Regions from separate parts of the Pseudoalteromonas sp. Angola-4 genome, predicted to be linked through region 1. Evidence: predicted binding sites of a transcription regulator. Region 1 holds the regulator's gene; the other holds the start of a gene.
What was found. Region 1 encodes NrdR, which represses ribonucleotide reductase genes. Its sites were predicted from a motif close to AAACACNANATNTNGTGTTT; they were not measured.

Region 1 (9,356 bases):
ACCATTTACATTATGCCAGGCTTTACAGCAAGCAACGAGCAAGGCGAACTTACTACACTTGGTCGTAATGGCTCTGATTACTCTGCAGCTATTGCAGCGGCATGTTTAGATGCTGAAATTTGCCAAATTTGGACTGACGTTGATGGTGTGTACAGTGCTGATCCGCGCTACATCAAAAAAGCGACTAAAGTTGATTTCTTATCTTATAAAGAAGCGATGGAGCTTTCTTACTTTGGCGCTAAAGTACTTCATCCTAAAACCATTTTACCGTGCGCGAAAGCGGGCGTACCGTGCGAAATTAAAAATACCCATAACCCAGATGCTCAAGGGTCATTAATTGGTAACGACTATTCATCGGATGAGCCAGTAAAAGCGCTTTCTAGCTTGCAAGACTTAGCAATGCTTACCGTGTCAGGCCCTGGCATGAAAGGTAAAGTGGGCATGGCCTCTAAGGTATTTAATGCCCTTGCGCACGATAACGTATCGATAGTATTAATTACTCAATCATCGTGTGAATTTAGCATTAGCTTTTGTGTGCACGAAAGCGATTTAGCGCTCGCGCTAGAAGCCTTACAAAGTGCATTTGAACTTGAATTACAAGCAGGCTTAATTGAGCCGGTACAAGTACAACGTAATCTTGCCATTGTCACTTTAGTGGGCGATAACATGCGCGCACACAAAGGTTTAGCAGCACAGTTTTTTGCTTCTCTTGCACAGGCCCAAGTAAACATTGTAGCCATTGCGCAGGATTCTACAGAAAGTGCTATTTCGGCGGTTATTGATGGCGAGCTGTGTAACGATGCAGTGAAAATATGCCATGAAAACTTTTTTACCCACGTCCCTTCAATTGACGTATTTTTACTTGGCTGTGGCTTAGTAGGCCAAGAGCTTATTTCTCAGTTAGAGCGCCAGCAAGCGTGGCTTGAAAAACGTAATATTAAGTTAAACCTATATGGCGTTGCTAATTCTCGTCAATTGCATTTAGACAGCGAAGGTATTGCATTTGATGACTGGCAGCAAAAGCTTGCAGCATCAGAGCAAGCGTTTGATTTAAATTTAGTTGAGCAGTTTGTAAAGCAAAATCACTTAGTAAACCCTGTGCTTGTAGATTGTACGTCTTCTGATGCGCTAGCAGCTCAGTATGTGGATTTTTTAAATGCGGGCTTCCATGTGGTTGCCGCTAATAAAAAAGCAACAACCAGCTCGTATGATTATTACCAAGACTTAATTGCGGCAACACAAAAAAATAACCGCAAGTTTTTATACGAAACAAACGTAGGTGCAGGCTTACCGGTAATCGATAACCTACAGTCGTTATTTGGTGCAGGTGATGAGTTACTTGAGTTTAGCGGTATTTTATCAGGCTCACTGTCGTACATGTTTGGTGCACTAGAAGATGGTTTATCACTTTCTGAGGCAACTATTAAAGCAAAAGAAAGCGGTTTTACAGAGCCAGACCCACGCGATGATCTATCGGGCACCGATGTAGCACGTAAATTGCTTATCATTGCACGCGAAGCTGGCATGAAATTAGAGCTTAGCGATATAGAAGTAGAGTCAGTATTGCCTCAAGGTTTTGCACAAGGTGACAGCGTAGATGAATTTATGGCTAAACTGCCAAGTTTAGATGCTGAGTTTAACGACCGTATTCAAAGTGCGGCAGCAGAGGGCAAGGTACTGCGTTATGTAGGTACAATTAAAGAAGGCCACTGTAAAGTAGGTATTGAAGCGGTCGATTCATCGCATGCATTAAATGTTATTCGTGATGGTGAAAACGCATTAGCTATTTTAAGCCAGTATTATCAACCACGCCCGTTTGTAATTCGTGGTTACGGTGCAGGCTCTGCGGTAACAGCTGCAGGCGTATTTGCCGACGTATTAAAAACGTTATCGCGCTAGGAGAGCATTATGATAGAAGTATATGCTCCGGCGTCTATAGGTAATTTTGCAGTGGGCTTTGATGCACTTGGCGCAGCGCTTGCGCCTATTGATGGCAGCTTATTAGGTGATGTAGCCGTAGTAAGCGCCGCAGCAAGTGATGAGTTTGTTTGCTCTGGCGAATATGCGCATAAGTTACCAAGCGATGCGAGCGAAAACCTAGCATATCAATGTTTAGTACATTTTAGAGCGCACGTTGCGCCAGATATGCCAAGTGTAAAATTAGAGCTTAAAAAGAATTTACCAATTGGCTCAGGGCTAGGTTCGAGTGCGTGCTCGGTGGTAGCAACCTTTGCTGCGCTTGATAAGTTTGCTCAAACCAATTTAAGCCAAGTTGAGCTGATTGAATTAATGGCTGATTTTGAAGCGATAGTCAGTGGCGGGCGTCATTATGACAACATCACCCCGTGTTATTTAGGGGGCTTACAGCTTACAGGCGATTTAATTCCTGATAAGTCAATTGCTCTACCAGTTGATGAAAACTGGTACTACGTAGCGGCGTTTCCTGGGTTTTCGCTTAATACCGCAAAGGCACGCTCGGTATTACCTAAAGAGCTAAGTATGCACGCAGGGGTTGAGTTTGCACAGCGTTTATCGGCATTTAGCAGCTTGTTATTAACGCAGCGTTTTGATGATGCACTGAGTATTATGCAAGACGATATAGCAGAGCCGTACCGAGCGCCGTTAATAACAGGGTTTAGCGAAGCGAAAGCAAATTTGCCAGCGCTTGGTGCAGAAATTGTCAGTATTTCAGGTGCGGGCCCTACGTTATTTACAGTGTGTAAAACATTAGAAGCTGCTGAAAAATGTGCGCAGTGGTTAGCGCAAAACTATATAAATGAGCAGGGCTTTTGCCACATTTGTAAATTAGATAACGACGGCACGCGTCAATTAACAGTTTTATAGGATAGGCATTTATGCAATTACATAATTTAAAAGAAAATTCTCAAAAAGTGTCGTTTGTTGAAGCGGTAAAAACAGGGCTTGGGCGTAATCAGGGGGTATTTTTCCCTGAAAGCTTAGCGCCACTCGCCGATGTAGATGCGTTATTAGATATGGACTTTGTTACCCGCAGTAGCAAAATTTTATCGCACCTTATTGGTGATGAATTACCCGCTGATACCGTTGCTCAAATGGTTAAAAATGCATTTAACTTCCCCGTAAAATTGGTAGAGGTTGAAGACAATAACTATTGTTTAGAGCTTTTTCATGGCCCTACGCTTGCGTTTAAAGACTTTGGCGGGCGCTTTATGGCTGAGTGTTTAGCACAGTTTAATCAAGGCGAAAAAGTCACGATTTTAACGGCAACCTCTGGCGATACTGGCGCTGCTGTTGCACATGCGTTTTACAACAAGCCAAATATAGATGTGGTTATTCTATACCCTAAAGGCAAAATTTCGCTTGCTCAGCAAAAGCTATTTACTACGCTTGGTAACAACATTCATTGTTACGCGGTTGATGGCAGTTTTGATGATTGCCAAGAGCTGGTTAAAAAGTCGTTTTTAGATGACGAAGTTAAATCTACACTTGGCCTTAATTCAGCTAACTCAATCAACATTAGCCGCCTAGTGGCACAAGTATGTTATTACTTTGAAGCCATTGCTCAGCTACCAAAAGAAAAGCGTGCTACAGCGCATATTTCAGTCCCTAGTGGTAACTTTGGTAATGTATGTGCCGCCATGATTGGTGCTGTAATTGGTTTGCCGGTGGGTAAACTAAGCGCGACTACAAATCAAAACGACACCGTGCCCCGTTACATGCTTGATAAAAATTGGGCGCCAAATGCCACACTTGAGTCGCTTTCAAATGCGATGGATGTGAGCAAGCCAAATAACTGGCCACGTGTGCAAACAATGTTAGATAATAACTGGTTTAGCTACGATAATTTTTACTCAACCAGTGTGAGCGAAGAAAATACGCAAGCAGTGATGAAAAATATTCAACAAACTGGTTATGTTGCAGAGCCGCATACCGCCATTGCGTACCAAGGTCTTGTAGAGAATAAAGCACCCGGCGCAGCAGGTATCTTTTTAGCAACTGCTCACCCCGCTAAGTTTAAAGAAAGTGTAGAAGAGATTCTAAATATTGAACTTGATATGCCAAAACCACTTAGCGACGCACTTGCTAAACCTTGTTTAGCAAGCGACATTAACCCTGATTATGAAGCGTTACGCACTGAAATACTCGCTAAGTTAGGCTAACTAACCTAGCGTTAAAAAAGCGGCTTTGGCCGCTTTTTTTGTATTTTGAACGCACTAAATAAAGTATTTATCATTAACTAATTAAATGTAAAAAATAAAAATCATTTAAATTATTAATGCATTTATAAAAAAATATCATCTTAAAAACGCTGTGAAATAGATTCAATCCCTGTTTAAATATCCTCAACTTAAGAGCGTAGGCAAAGAGTCGTTTAAAGCGTACAATAAAGCCTCTAAAAAACACCATACACGTTGCCCTAGGAGACCCCAATGTTAGAACGTAGCATGAATATTTCGGATTTTGATCCAGAGTTATTTGACGCGATAAACAAAGAAACTGCTCGCCAAGAAGAGCACATTGAATTAATCGCATCAGAAAACTACTGTAGCCCACGCGTACTAGAAGCTCAGGGTTCACAGCTTACAAACAAATACGCAGAAGGTTACCCGGGCAAACGTTACTATGGCGGTTGTGAGCACGTAGACGTTGTTGAACAACTTGCAATTGATCGTGCTAACGAGCTATTTGGTTCTGACTACGCAAACGTTCAGCCACATGCGGGTTCTCAAGCAAATGCAGCTGTTTTCTTAGCATTATTAGAAGCGGGCGACACTGTACTTGGTATGAGCTTAGCTCATGGTGGTCACTTAACGCACGGTTCACACGTAAGCTTCTCAGGTAAGCTATACAATGCAATCCAGTACGGGCTAGACGAAGCAACTGGCGAAATTGACTACGCACAGGTAGAAGCGTTAGCACTTGAGCACAAACCAAAAATGATTATTGGTGGTTTTTCTGCGTACTCAGGTATTGTTGATTGGGCTAGATTCCGTGAGATTGCTGATAAAGTAGGTGCTTACTTATTTGTTGATATGGCTCACGTTGCTGGTTTAATTGCGGCGGGTGTTTACCCAAGCCCAGTACCTCACGCGCATGTTGTAACAACAACAACACACAAAACATTAGCAGGCCCTCGTGGTGGTTTAATTATTTCTGCTTGTGGCGACGAAGCAATTTACAAAAAGCTTAACAGCGCTGTGTTCCCAGGTGGCCAGGGTGGTCCTTTATGTCACATTATTGCTGCAAAAGCAGTGGCATTTAAAGAAGCTCTACAACCAGAATTTAAAACATACCAAGCACAAGTAGTTAAAAATGCTCAAGCTATGGTTGCTGTTATGCAAGAGCGCGGTTACAAAATCGTATCTGATAAAACAGAAAACCACTTATTCTTACTTGATTTAATCGATAAAGATATCACAGGTAAAGATGCCGACGCAGCGCTTGGCAATGCAAATATTACTGTGAACAAAAACTCTGTACCAAACGATCCTCGCTCACCGTTTGTTACTTCTGGTTTGCGTATTGGTTCACCTGCAATTACGCGTCGAGGCTTTAAAGAAGCTGAATCGAAAGAACTTGCTGGCTGGATTTGTGACGTATTAGACAACATCAACGATGAGTCAGTACAAGCCCAAGTTAAAGAAAAAGTTAAAGCAATTTGTGCGAAACTACCTGTATACGCTTAATTGCATAAGCAGCAGTAATTTCGATCACAACAAGGGGCCTGTTTACCTTTCGAGGTTTAATTTGCAGTAGTATGTTTGGTTTTTAGGCAAGGCAGAGTCTATGTAGTGTGGTTACTCCACACAAATAGGCGATAACGCAGCATAAATGCCAAACATGCACTGCCCTCGGGTTCGTCCTAGGGGCGATTTACTCTTTGTTGCTCGGTTTTTACTTAGCCCACTAGGTTACAAACCTCGCGCCGCGATCAAATCACCCCTAGATAGAACAAATTTAATCCTGAAAGGCCAACAGGCCCTATTTTTTTGCTAAGATAAAAGGCCGCTAAATAGCGGCCTTTTTTGTTTTAAAACGGAAGTACCGAGTTATGCATTGCCCATTTTGTACCGCAAAAGATACTAAAGTTATTGATTCTCGCCTAGTCGGCGGAGGCCACCAAGTTCGCCGTCGTCGTGAATGTAACGAGTGTCACGAGCGATTTACTACCTTTGAAGGCGCCGAGTTAGTTATGCCACGTGTGATTAAACAAGATGGCAGCCGAGAACCCTTTAATGAAGATAAGCTACTCAATGGCCTTAATCGCGCCCTAGAAAAACGCCCTGTTAGTACAGAGCAAGTGGATGAAGTGGTTAATATTATTAAATCGCAGTTGCGTGCTACCGGCGAGCGAGAAATATCAAGTCACCTTGTGGGTGAGTGCATAATGGAGGCGCTTAAAAAACTGGATAAAGTAGCCTATGTGCGGTTTGCCTCTGTGTATCGCTCGTTTGAAGATATACGCGAATTTGGTGAAGAAATTGCCCGTTTAGGGGAGTAATAATGCAAAACCAAATAACCTTTACTGCGCAAGATGAAATGTACATGGCACGTGCCATCGAGCTTGCAAAAAAAGGGCGATTTACAACCACCCCCAATCCTAATGTCGGGTGTGTTTTAGTTAAAGATAACCACATAATTGGTGAAGGGTTTCATCAATTAGCTGGGCAGGGGCATGCTGAGGTTAATGCCCTTGCTGTAGCAGGTGAAAACGCAAAAGGCGCGACTGCGTATGTAACGCTTGAACCGTGCAGCCATTACGGACGCACTCCCCCGTGCGCAGAGGGTTTAAAAGCCGCAGGTGTAGTAAAAGTTATTGCAGCTATGGTCGACACCAACCCACAAGTAGCAGGTAAAGGGCTTAAAATACTTAGCGATGCCGGTATTGAGGTTGCATTTGGGCTTTTAGAGCAGCAAGCGCGCGCACTTAATTTAGGTTTTTTTAAGCGTATGGAGCAGGGTCTGCCGTATGTTACGTGTAAAATGGCGGCCAGCATTGATGGTAAAACCGCGCTTAAAAATGGCCAAAGTAAGTGGATCACCGGCAGCGCTGCGCGACAAGATGTACAATTACACCGAGCACAAAGCTGCGCTATTTTAACGGGCGCCGATACGGTTATTACCGATGATGCTAAGCTCAATGTGAGGTTAAGCGAGTTGCCACAGGCTTTGCCTACTGAATTACCCCTACGCCAACCGGTGCGTGTTATAATTGACTCACAAAATAGGCTTACACCAGAGCTGGCAGTATTTAATATTGAAAGTGAAATAATAATTTTCACTACCAAGGTTGATAAATCAACGCAGTGGCCGCATTTTGTAAGGCATATAGAAGTGCCACAGCAAAATAACAAAGTTAATTTAACGTCTGTTTTAGCGCACCTTGCTAAGCTGCAATTTAATCATGTTTATTTAGAAGCGGGTGCTACACTTGCCGGTAAAATGACAGAGCTTAATTTAATAGACGAATATATATTTTACTTAGCGCCTAAACTAATGGGGTGCGATGCAAAAAGCTTAGTTAATTTTGCACCGCTGACAGATATGCAAAACACCGTTAATTTGACGTTTAAAGAGTGTGTGAAAATAGGCGATGATTTACGTATAACCGCCACAAAACACATTCCAATCACTTAATTAAAAGAGTAGGGCTATGTTTACTGGAATAATTGAAGCCACAGGCAAAATTGCGCTATTACAAAAAAAACAAGGCGATTTAGCCATTCGTATTCAAAGCGCTAATCTTGATATGAGCGATGTAAAGCTTGGCGATAGCATTGCCACAAATGGCGTATGTTTAACGGTAGTTGATAAGCACATTGATGGCTTTAGTGCCGACTTATCAAACGAAACTATCAGCTTAACTGGGTTTGCAAATTATAATATTGGCCAAACAGTTAACCTTGAAAAAGCCATGCAGCCGGTTTCACGTTTAGGCGGGCATTTAGTGTCAGGTCATGTTGATGGCATTGCAACCATTACAGCCATTACTAGTAATGCGCGCGCTACAGAATATTGGCTAAGCACCGATGAAAACTTAATGAAGTACATTCCTTACAAAGGGTCTGTATGTATAGATGGTATAAGCCTGACAGTAAACGCTGTACAAGGTAATAAATTTAAATTAACCATAGTGCCGCACACAAGCGAGCAAACCACCATTGCTGATTTTAAAGTGGGCACACGCGTTAATTTAGAAGTCGACCAAATTGCACGTTATTTAGAGCGCCTTATTAAAGGGGCTGAGCAGCCGACAGGCTCAGATATTTCAATGAGCTTACTAGCTAAAGCTGGTTTTGTTAAATAACGACACTGATAACTTACACGAGCAAATTTATGAATTTACACAGCGCACAAGAAATCATCGACGACATTAAAGCCGGTAAAATGGTTATTTTAATGGATGACGAAGACAGAGAAAACGAAGGTGATTTAATCATTGCAGCAGAGCACATTAGCGCCGAAGCAATTAACTTTATGGCCACTCATGGCCGTGGCTTAATTTGTTTAACTATGACGCAAGAGCGTTGTGAGCAGCTTGATTTACCGTTAATGGTTAAAAACAATGGCGCAGCGTTTTCTACTAACTTTACTATGTCGATTGAAGCATCTAAAGGTGTAACAACGGGTATATCAGCAGCCGATAGAGCGCGTACAGTTCAAGCGGCAATTGCAAAGGGTGCTGTACCAAGTGATATTGTACAACCTGGACATATTTTTCCTATTATGGCACAACCAGGTGGCGTGTTAACGCGCGCAGGCCACACCGAAGCTGGCTGTGATTTGGCACGTTTAGCCGGCCTTGAAGCCTCATCAGTTATTGTAGAAATTCTCAATGCCGATGGCACTATGGCGCGCCGCCCAGATTTAGAAATATTTGCTAAAGAGCACGGTATTAAAATTGGCACAATTGCAGATTTAATTGAGTACCGAAACCTTAACGAAACCACCATAGAGCAAGTGGCTAAGTGTAAATTACCCACTGAGCACGGTGAGTTTGATTTAGTAACCTACAAAGATACGATTGACGGCCAACTGCACTACGTATTGCTAAAAGGTGAAATTAAAGAGCAAGAGCCAACGCTTGTGCGCGTGCACTTACAAAGTACCTTTAACGATATTTTGCTTTCAGACAGAAGTGCGGACCGTAGTTGGGGGCTTTCTGATGCAATGGCTTACATTGCAAAAAATAACGGTGCACTGGTTATTTTAGGCAAACAAGAAAGCACCGAAGAGCTAGAGGCCACAGTAAAAGCATTTGCTGCTGCCGATGCTGGCGAAAATGTTACGCCGCGTAAATTTAAAGGCACATCACGCACTGTTGGTGTGGGCTCGCAAATACTAGCTGATTTAGGTATTAAGCAAATGCGCTTAAT
Region 2 (9,356 bases), on a different contig from region 1:
GCTGTATGCAATGCTTTCTTCTTCGCCTTCGTCATGATCTTCTTCTTCATCGTGATCATGTGCGTGCTCGCTTTCGGTAATTGTGCTTGTTATTTCGTAATCTTCAATACGCGCACCAAGCTCGAGTGTAACATCACCAAATTCACGTTCTTCAAGTAGGTATAACGCATGTGTAGTGGTTACACTTGCAGGAGTAAATGCTTCTTCGCCAATTGCGTCGTAGTCCGATTCGCTATAATGATAGCCCATCATACCGTGCCACTGCGCTAACTTGTGCTCTACATTTAAGCGTGCTTCGGTTGTTTCGTTTTTAAAGGTGGTGCCAATTTCACCGTCTTCAATTTCACTGTGTTTGTAATCAGTGTAGCCAACACGAAGGTTAATATTTTCAATCCAGTTGTTATCGAGCGCATAGCTTATAAGGCCTTGCCAACGATCTTGCTCTAGATGTGCATAAACAGACTCTTCTTCCTCTTCATCTGCGTGCTCATCGTGTTCTTCTTCGGTTTCACCTTCATGGTCATGGTCATGATGCTCATGCCCAGGAATACCGTAATCGGTTTCAATGCTACCGTAAGAAAAGCCAACCGTTAAATGATCGCCCACATAACTCGTACCCACATTAAATGTGTCGCTATCAATAAAAGTGTTTTCTACAGAGTTATGGGTTTCAACATCACCATCTTCATCTGTAATGTTAAATGTCGGCGTTTCATAGTCATCACCGCTGCGTTTAGTCCCATCAAAATGAAAGTTAAATCCGTCATTTCCTGTTTCTAGTTTTGCAGCCACGGTATTTGAGTTAGAAACCGTGTCATGGCTGTATTCAGCAGCACCGGTTAAATCATCTAAATTGCTCGTTGGAATACGGTTATCAACCACATTTACCACACCACCAATTGCACCTGAGCCATAAAGTAGGGTGCTTGGTCCGCGCAATACTTCAATTTGTTCCGCTGCTAAGCTGTCGCTTGAGGTTGCATGGTCGGGGCCAATGCGCGATGCATCGCTGGCATCTAAACCGTTTTGGGTAATTTTAACGCGAGGGCCATCTAAACCCCGGATAATAGGGCTTGATGATACCGGACCAAAGTAACTGGCATTAACACCTGGTAAGCCCTTTAGTGTTTCGCCAAGGGTCGCTTTTGATTTGTTTTTAAGCTCATCACCTGATAAAACGCTCACCGGCGAAATCATTTCTAAGCTATTTTTATGCAGTGCAGAGGCATATACAACAACGGTTTCTACCGAGGTAGGGGTAAGCGACACCGTCACATTGTTTGAGTTTTCATTTACCGCAATACGCGAGTCTATAAAGTTGTCTTTACTTACATGCAATTGACTTTGAGAGTCTACATCAATAGAAAATTCGCCCTGTGCGTTGGTTTTTACACCTTGGTCTTTACCATGTACGTGTACAGCTGCGTTTTCAATAGGTTGGTTTTTATCGTCTGTTATTTTACCGGTAACGGTAGCAGCAAGTGCTGAATGAGAACATAAAACAGAAAAAACTGCAGAGGAAATTAATGTTAACTTTGTCATTATCTTAAAGGTTCGCGGTTACTATGTTGTGATATAATATAACACCGCATTTTTGACTTATCAACAATGTTATACTATAGCTTAATGTTTTTCGATGAATAACCACGCAAATAAGATAAGCTGTTTAAAAGCGGCTATCAAGCATAATTATATTAAGCTTATGTTGTGCTCTAGTTTGGTTTTTTACATCGATAGGTTCTATCATTTCGCATTCATCACGTATCATTTCTGACACCAGGCTTGGATAATGGCGGCAATCTTCTGGCCTATCTAGGTAAATGCTGCAGGTATACATTGTTTTATGGGAGGGCTCTTTTTTGGGCGCTATTTCTAAAAAGGGGCAAGTGGAGAGTCGCAATTGCGTTTTTGGATCAAACCAAATTTCATCATCTTTAACATATTGATAAATCTCTGGGTTAAACAGTGCCCACATTTCAATTTCTTGTAAGGTTGCACTTAAATCGCCCCCACCGTATTTAATACAGCATTTACCGCATTGGTTGCACTCTTTCATTTTTAGTCAGTATATTAGGTGTCCATTTGTTTTTCAGTGTATCACTGTAACTAACGTGGATTACTTTTTTATATATAATTTTAAAACCACACTTTTAATTCCAACTCGCTATCTATTATTAATGTATTATTACACCTAAATAATTAGCCGTTCTAATAAGGTTAGGACGCCTCTAAATAGTTAGTTTAGTGACCAGTTAAGGATAGTTCCTGATGATGAACACCAAAGTATATAAAGCAGTACATGATTTAGCAGAGCAACTGATGGAAGCTGCAAATAGAAACGACCGTAAAAGGTTTGAATTATTATTTTCTAGGCTCAAAGCTATTTGTGAAGAAAACGAGAATACTTCAAAAGATCACCCTGTACAGTGGGAAACCTTAGCTGATTTTACCGAAGAACTTGAAGAGGCAATTACCACATATGAAAAAGCGCTACAGAAGTCGGTTGCAATCAATAATAAAGATCATATGTCGTCGGTTGCTTATTCAATGGCAACTCTACAAATAGAGCTTGGACAAAAAAATGAAGCGATTAAAAGCCTAAAAAATGCCAAGGTCAGCGCTAATAAAATTGAAGATAAAGCGCTTAAAGCTGAAATTCATGATTTACTTGAGTCACTGACAGAAGAAGAAGGTTAATTAAACCTAGTTAGTCGCGATTGTAATGAGGTTTGGAATATGGATATATTAACCGCAATCGAGCAATGGATTGATGAGGTAAATCATAAATATAAATACAAACGGGTGTGCTGTACTCAATTTGCAGCACAGTTTGCAGGTTTTTACCCAACTGAATTTTTGGAAAATGCCTTTTATGTTGTAATCGATGAAATACCCAAGCCCGATTTTGCTGCTTTACGTGCCATGGGGCTGGGTGATTTTATTGATATGAAAGTCAGCGGCATAACTTATAAAAATACTTACTACTTGTTGCCGACAAGTGTTGATAACTTGCGCGTACATTTTCATGAATTAGTGCATGTATTGCAGTGGCAAAATCTTGGTGCTTTAGCCTTTATAGAGCGCTATATGAATGAAATTAAGCACTTTGGTTATCACAATGCACCGCTTGAAATTATGGCTTATTCGCTCGATACTCACTTTATAAATTCAGGTGAGAAAATAAATGTGCCTGAGTATGTACTGGATGCATTATAAATTTTTTTACAAGGAACAGAATATGGCTAATGTATGGTTATATTTTAGTGTATTAGCGCCTTTTAGTGCCTTAGCAAATTCATTTGAAGAAGATATAACTGCTGCATTAATACAGCGAACAACACACCAAGTTACGTATGATGGGAGTTATCGTTCAATAAGTTACCCAGGTGGTGACGTGCCAAGTAATATTGGGGTGTGTACCGATGTGATTATTCGTGCTTATCGCCAGTTAGGTATAGATTTACAACAGTTAGTACACGAAGACATGCGTGACAATTTTACTCTGTACCCCTCAAAGCGTATTTGGGGGCTGACCAAACCCGATAAAAATATAGACCACCGAAGAGTGCCTAACTTACAAACCTACTTTAAAAGACAGGGTCGTGCGTTAGTGTTATCTGATAGCCCTGAAGAGTATAAAACAGGTGATATAGTGACTTGGATGTTACCGGGTAACCTGCCACATATAGGTATGGTAGTTAATGAGCGTTCAGTACAAACTGGCAATCCATTAATTGTACATAACATTGGCCGCGGGGCAGAAAAAACCGATATGCTTTTTGATTATAAAATCACGGGGCACTACCGGTTTGAACCACAGCATTTGAATAAAACGCAGTAAATTTATTTTAAATTAATACTTATATTACCGTTTGGCTTACAGCAACACAGCAGTATTTCGCCCTCGCGTACAAACGCTAAAGGCTCTTCGTTATAGTGCACTTGGCCTGAAACTAACGTGGCTCTGCACGCGCCACAATAACCTTCGCGGCATTGATAAGCTACATCTATTTTTTGGTTTTCTAAGCAATGTAAAACAGAAGGGCAGCCAGTGCTAAATTCTATACACTGGCTGTTATCTGCAAGCGTTATACTTGCAGTGGGTTTGTCACTCATTATAAATCAAAGTCACCAAATTCTGAGGCATCTACTTGTGAGTCAATTTGACCTACAAGGTATGAGCTAATTTCAGCTTCTTGCGGTGCAACTTGCACGTTGTCAGACACAAGCCATGAGTTGATCCATGGAATTGGGTTACTGTTGTTTTCAAATTGCGCAGGTAGGCCAATGGCGGTCATACGTGCGTTGGTGATGTATTCAACATACTGACATAAAATGTGTTTGTTTAAACCAATCATAGAGCCATCTTTGAATAAGTACTCTGCCCATTCTTTTTCTTGCTCTGCGGCTTCAACAAACATTTTAATGGCTTCTTCACGGCACTGCGCGGCAACAATCGCCATTTCAGGGTCGTCTTTACCATCTTGCATAATGTTTAAAATATGCTGCGTACCCGACAGATGAAGTGCTTCATCACGTGCGATTAGCTTGATGATTTTAGCGTTACCTTCCATTAATTCACGCTCAGCAAAGGCAAACGAACACGCAAAGCTGACATAAAAACGAATGGCTTCAAGAATATTTACCGACATCATGGCAAGGTAAAGTTTCTTTTTAAGATCAAATAAGCTAATCACAACGGTTTGACCGTTAATTTCGTGCTTGCCTTCGCCATACAGGTTATAAAGCGACACGCCATTGATTAAATCATCGTAGTAGGTGGTTACCGCATCAGCACGTTCGCTAATTTTTTCGTTACTAACTATGTCATCAAAAATAAGTTCTGGTGACTGTGTAACGTTACGAATAATGTGGGTGTAAGAGCGACTGTGAATAGTTTCACTAAATGCCCACGTTTCTATCCATGTTTCTAGCTCAGGAATAGACACAATAGGGAGTAGGGCAACGTTTGGCGAGCGGCCTTGTACACTATCAAGCAGCGTTTGATATTTTAAGTTACTTAAAAATATGTGCTTTTCGTGCTCTGGCAATGCTTGAAAGTCTAAACGGTCTTTACTTACGTCTACTTCTTCCGGACGCCAAAAAAACGAAAGTTGCTTTTCAATCAATTTTTCAAAAATAGGGTATTTTTGTTGATCGTAACGCGAAACGTTAACGGTTTGGCCAAAAAACATTGGCTCTTGCATTTGATCATTATGGTTACGACTAAAAGTAGTATAAGACATGTCTATCACTCAAAAAACTATCACTAAAACTATCAGGACAAAGCGGGCAAAGAGCCCGCTTTAAGTTTAACTATTAAATTTTACACGCGCCGCCTGCACAATCATCATCTTCCACTTCTGGAGTGTCGTCTTGTGCATCTGATGCGCCATCACGGGTGTTATGGTAGTAAAGTGTTTTAACACCAAGCTTGTATGCACCTAGTAAGTCTTTTAATAAGACTTTCATAGGTACTTTACCGCCTTCGTATTTGTTTGGATCATAATTAGTATTGGCCGAAATAGTTTGGTCAATAAACTTTTGCATTATGCCCACTAACTGTAAGTAACCATCGTTTGATGGAATATCCCACAGCAGCTCGTAGTTATCTTTTAAGCGTTCGTACTCAGGAACTACTTGTTTTAAAATACCGTCTTTACTTGCTTTAACGCTAATGTGACCACGTGGTGGCTCAATACCGTTAGTTGCGTTAGAGATTTGCGACGATGTTTCTGAAGGCATTAATGCGCTAAGTGTTGAGTTACGCATGCCGTGCTCTTTAATGCTGGCACGTAACGAATCCCAGTCTAAGTGCAGTGGCTCATCACAAATTTTATCTAGGTCACGTTTGTACGTATCAGTTGGCATAATACCTTGAGAGTACGTTGTTTCGTTAAACTTAGGACACGCGCCACGCTCTTTAGCCAGCTCGTTTGATGCCTTCATTAAGTAGTATTGAATTGCTTCAAACGTTTTGTGAGTCAGTGCATTAGCACTGCCATCAGAGTAACGCTTACCATTTTTAGCAAGGTAGTACGCGTAGTTAATTACGCCTATTCCTAACGTACGACGGCCCATAGTGGCATTACGTGCAGCCGGTACTGGGTAGTCTTGGAAATCAAGTAGGTTATCAAGTGCACGTACTGCAAGCTCAGCAAGCTCTTCAAGTTCATCAAGTGACTCAATAGCGCCTAGGTTAAATGCAGATAGCGTACAAAGTGCAATTTCGCCTTCTTCATCGTTTACGTTATTTAACGGCTTAGTTGGCAATGCAATTTCTAAACATAAGTTAGATTGGCGAATTGGCGCCACTTTAGAAATAAACGGGCTGTGCGTATTACAGTGATCCACGTTTTGTAAATAAATACGACCTGTGCTGGCACGCTCTTGTGCGAACATTGAGAAAAGCTCAATCGCTTTAATACGCTTTTTACGAATAGACTCGTCTTGTTCGTATTTTACGTATAACGCATCAAACTCGTCTTGGTCTTCAAAGAATGCATCGTAAAGGCCAGGCACATCTGATGGGCTAAATAACGTAATGTAGTCGTCTTTAATTAAACGAGAATACATTAGTTTATTAAACTGTACGCCGTAATCTAAATGACGAACACGGTTATCATCAACACCACGGTTATTTTTAAGTACCAGTAGGTTTTCTACTTCTAAATGCCAAAGCGGGTAGAATAACGTTGCAGCACCGCCACGTACACCACCTTGCGAGCAGCTTTTAACCGCTGTTTGAAAGTGCTTATAAAAAGGAATACAACCAGTGTGGTACGCCTCGCCATTACGGATATGGCTACCTAATGCACGAATACGGCCGGCGTTAATACCAATACCTGCACGTTGTGAAACGTACTTAACAATGGCAGATGATGTGGCGTTAATTGAATCAAGGCTGTCGCCACATTCAATAAGTACACACGAGCTAAACTGACGCGTAGGGGTACGCACACCCGACATAATTGGCGTAGGTAAAGAGATTTTAAACGTTGATACTGCATCGTAAAAACGTTTGATGTAGTCAGTACGTGTTTCGCGCGGGTAGTCAGAGAATAAACTAGCAGCCACTAAGATATATAAAAACTGGGCGCTTTCGTAAATCTCACCCGTTACGCGGTTTTGTACTAGGTATTTACCTTCAAGCTGCTTTACTGCTGCGTAGCTAAAGTTAAGATCGCGCGAATGATCAAGATAAGCATCTAGCTCATCAAGCTCTTGCTCTGTGTAATCAACGAGTAAATGAGCGTCGTAGCGTTTGTCTTCAACCATTTTTGTAACATGATCAAATAAACGTGGTGGCTCAAACTGGCCATACGCTTTTTTACGTAAGTGGAATACAGCTAAGCGGGCAGCTAAGTACTGGTAGTCAGGCGACTCTTTTGAAATTTGATCGGCTGCTGCTTTAATGATGGTTTCGTGAATGTCTTTTGTACGAATACCGTCGTAAAATTGAATGTGTGACTTTAATTCAACCTGTGAAACCGATACGTTGTTTAAACCTTCGGCGGCCCATTCAATAACGCGATGGATCTTATCAAGATCTAAAGGCTCTTTACGCCCGTCACGCTTGCTTACAGATAACTGTTGGTTCATAGCTTTGCCTGTATTCCTTGGGAATTGTGTATTTTGACCAATGCTTTATACCTCGCTAAAGCAAGGTACGTATTCATTTATTATAAGTTTCACCGTATTGGCGAATTTAATTGAATAACATTTGGCCACAATATCTGGTGTTGTTCAATTTAGAGATCACAAGATAGTGTGGTCTGAGCTGATTTGCAAGGGACATAATTGCCCCTATTTGTGGATAACTTTGGGATAACGTATTTGTGTTAGTAGTCACTCACCTTCGAACAATCATTTAAGTTGAAATAGCTAAAAATCAACTAATGATCTGCTAAATTTATGCATTTTGAAAATAAATTTCGACTGCTTTTTTTATCAACAAGCTTTGCATAAAAACTAACACAATCACAATATATAGTGTTTAATAATTTACATGGCACTATATATGGTTAAAAGCATCAATAGGGCTGTGCCAGTTAAAATCGGCTTCCCAGCCCTTGGCCTCATCAATACTTGGTATAAAGCCCCAAAGCGCTGTTGCTGTGTGCATACCTGCGGCTTTACCTGCTTCTATATCACGTTGAGCATCACCTATGTATAAACAACGCTTAGGATCTACGTTCATCAGTTTTGTACAGTGTAGTAAGGGTAAAGGTGATGGTTTAGCCTCGGTGAGGGTATCGCCACTGACCACAACGCGTGCATTTTTTAAAGCGGGTATAGCAGCCACTAATGGATCGGTTAAAAACCCGGGCTTATTAGTCATTATTCCCCATTTTATACCTTGGTTATCAAGGGCTATGAGTAATGATTCTATGCCTTCAAAGCAGCGGGTGTGTGTAGCTAGGTTTTGGCTGTAGTGGCTGACTAACTGTTTTATACGTTCAGTTTGTGGTTGCGATGCCCATTGCGCTTTAAAGCCAAGTTCAAGCAATGCGCCGGCGCCATTAGACGCTACTTTTCTATACGCTTCAGGCGTAACTTGCGCAACACCTTCACTTTTAAGTACGGCATTTAAAGCAGCACCTAAATCGTCTGCTGTATCAAGCAAGGTGCCATCTAAATCAAATAAGAAAGCGTCATACTCAAAAGGAGTTAAGGGGGTATGAGAGCTAGCCATTATGCTAACTTCTCAAAATGAAGAATGTAATTAACACTCACATCTGTATTTAATGAATACTGCTTAGAAAGCGGGTTGTAGCCTAGGCCAGCACTGGCACGTACTTTTAAACCGGCTTGTTCAGCCCATGCAATAAGTTGTGCAGGTTTGATAAATTTGTTGTGATCGTGTGTGCCCTCAGGCACCATTTTTAACAGCTTTTCAGCACCTACAATAGCAAACAAGTAAGCTTTAGGCGTTTTATTTAGGGTTGAGAAAAAAACATCAGCCCCTGGCTTGGCAAGCTCTGCGACTGCATGAATAATAGAAGCAGGGTCAGGTACGTGCTCTAGCATTTCCATACAGGTTATTACATCAAAGCGAGCAGGGTGCTGGGTTGCAAATTCTTCTGCAGGTACTTTTATATAGTCAACATTTACACCGGTTTCTAGGCTATGAAGCTTTGCTACGGTGAGTGGCTCTTGGCCCATGTCTATACCGGTTACGTGTGCGCCCATGCGTGCCATGCTTTCGCTAAGAATGCCGCCACCACAGCCTACATCGAGTGTTTCTTTATCAAATAAGCCTTGGGTTTTGTTAGCCACAAAGTCTAATCGTAATGGGTTAATTTCGTGAAGAGGTTTAAACTCTCCGTCTTGGTCCCACCATCGCTCTGCAATGG

Region 2: the regulator NrdR is predicted to act here: its motif matches at 7,726-7,745, upstream of nrdA (class 1a ribonucleoside-diphosphate reductase subunit alpha).

What each region holds. Positions count from the first base shown of each region.
Region 1 covers NZ_JAQREK010000011.1:121,777-131,132, forward strand. Annotated here, with positions in the region: gene thrA (bifunctional aspartate kinase/homoserine dehydrogenase I) at 1-1,899, shown strand, start outside; gene thrB (homoserine kinase) at 1,909-2,844, shown strand; gene thrC (threonine synthase) at 2,856-4,139, shown strand; gene glyA (serine hydroxymethyltransferase) at 4,410-5,666, shown strand; gene nrdR (transcriptional regulator NrdR) at 6,032-6,481, shown strand; gene ribD (bifunctional diaminohydroxyphosphoribosylaminopyrimidine deaminase/5-amino-6-(5-phosphoribosylamino)uracil reductase RibD) at 6,484-7,617, shown strand; gene PSH48_RS13730 (riboflavin synthase) at 7,634-8,287, shown strand; gene ribBA (bifunctional 3,4-dihydroxy-2-butanone-4-phosphate synthase/GTP cyclohydrolase II) at 8,317-9,356, shown strand, end outside.
Region 2 covers NZ_JAQREK010000005.1:55,310-64,665, reverse strand. Annotated here, with positions in the region: gene PSH48_RS08410 (TonB-dependent receptor) at 1-1,542, opposite strand, end outside; gene PSH48_RS08405 (YkgJ family cysteine cluster protein) at 1,667-2,056, opposite strand; gene PSH48_RS08400 (hypothetical protein) at 2,269-2,697, shown strand; gene PSH48_RS08395 (hypothetical protein) at 2,737-3,216, shown strand; gene PSH48_RS08390 (DUF1287 domain-containing protein) at 3,239-3,841, shown strand; gene yfaE (class I ribonucleotide reductase maintenance protein YfaE) at 3,844-4,116, opposite strand; gene nrdB (class Ia ribonucleoside-diphosphate reductase subunit beta) at 4,116-5,246, opposite strand; gene nrdA (class 1a ribonucleoside-diphosphate reductase subunit alpha) at 5,320-7,602, opposite strand; gene PSH48_RS08370 (HAD family hydrolase) at 8,015-8,695, opposite strand; gene ubiG (bifunctional 2-polyprenyl-6-hydroxyphenol methylase/3-demethylubiquinol 3-O-methyltransferase UbiG) at 8,695-9,356, opposite strand, start outside.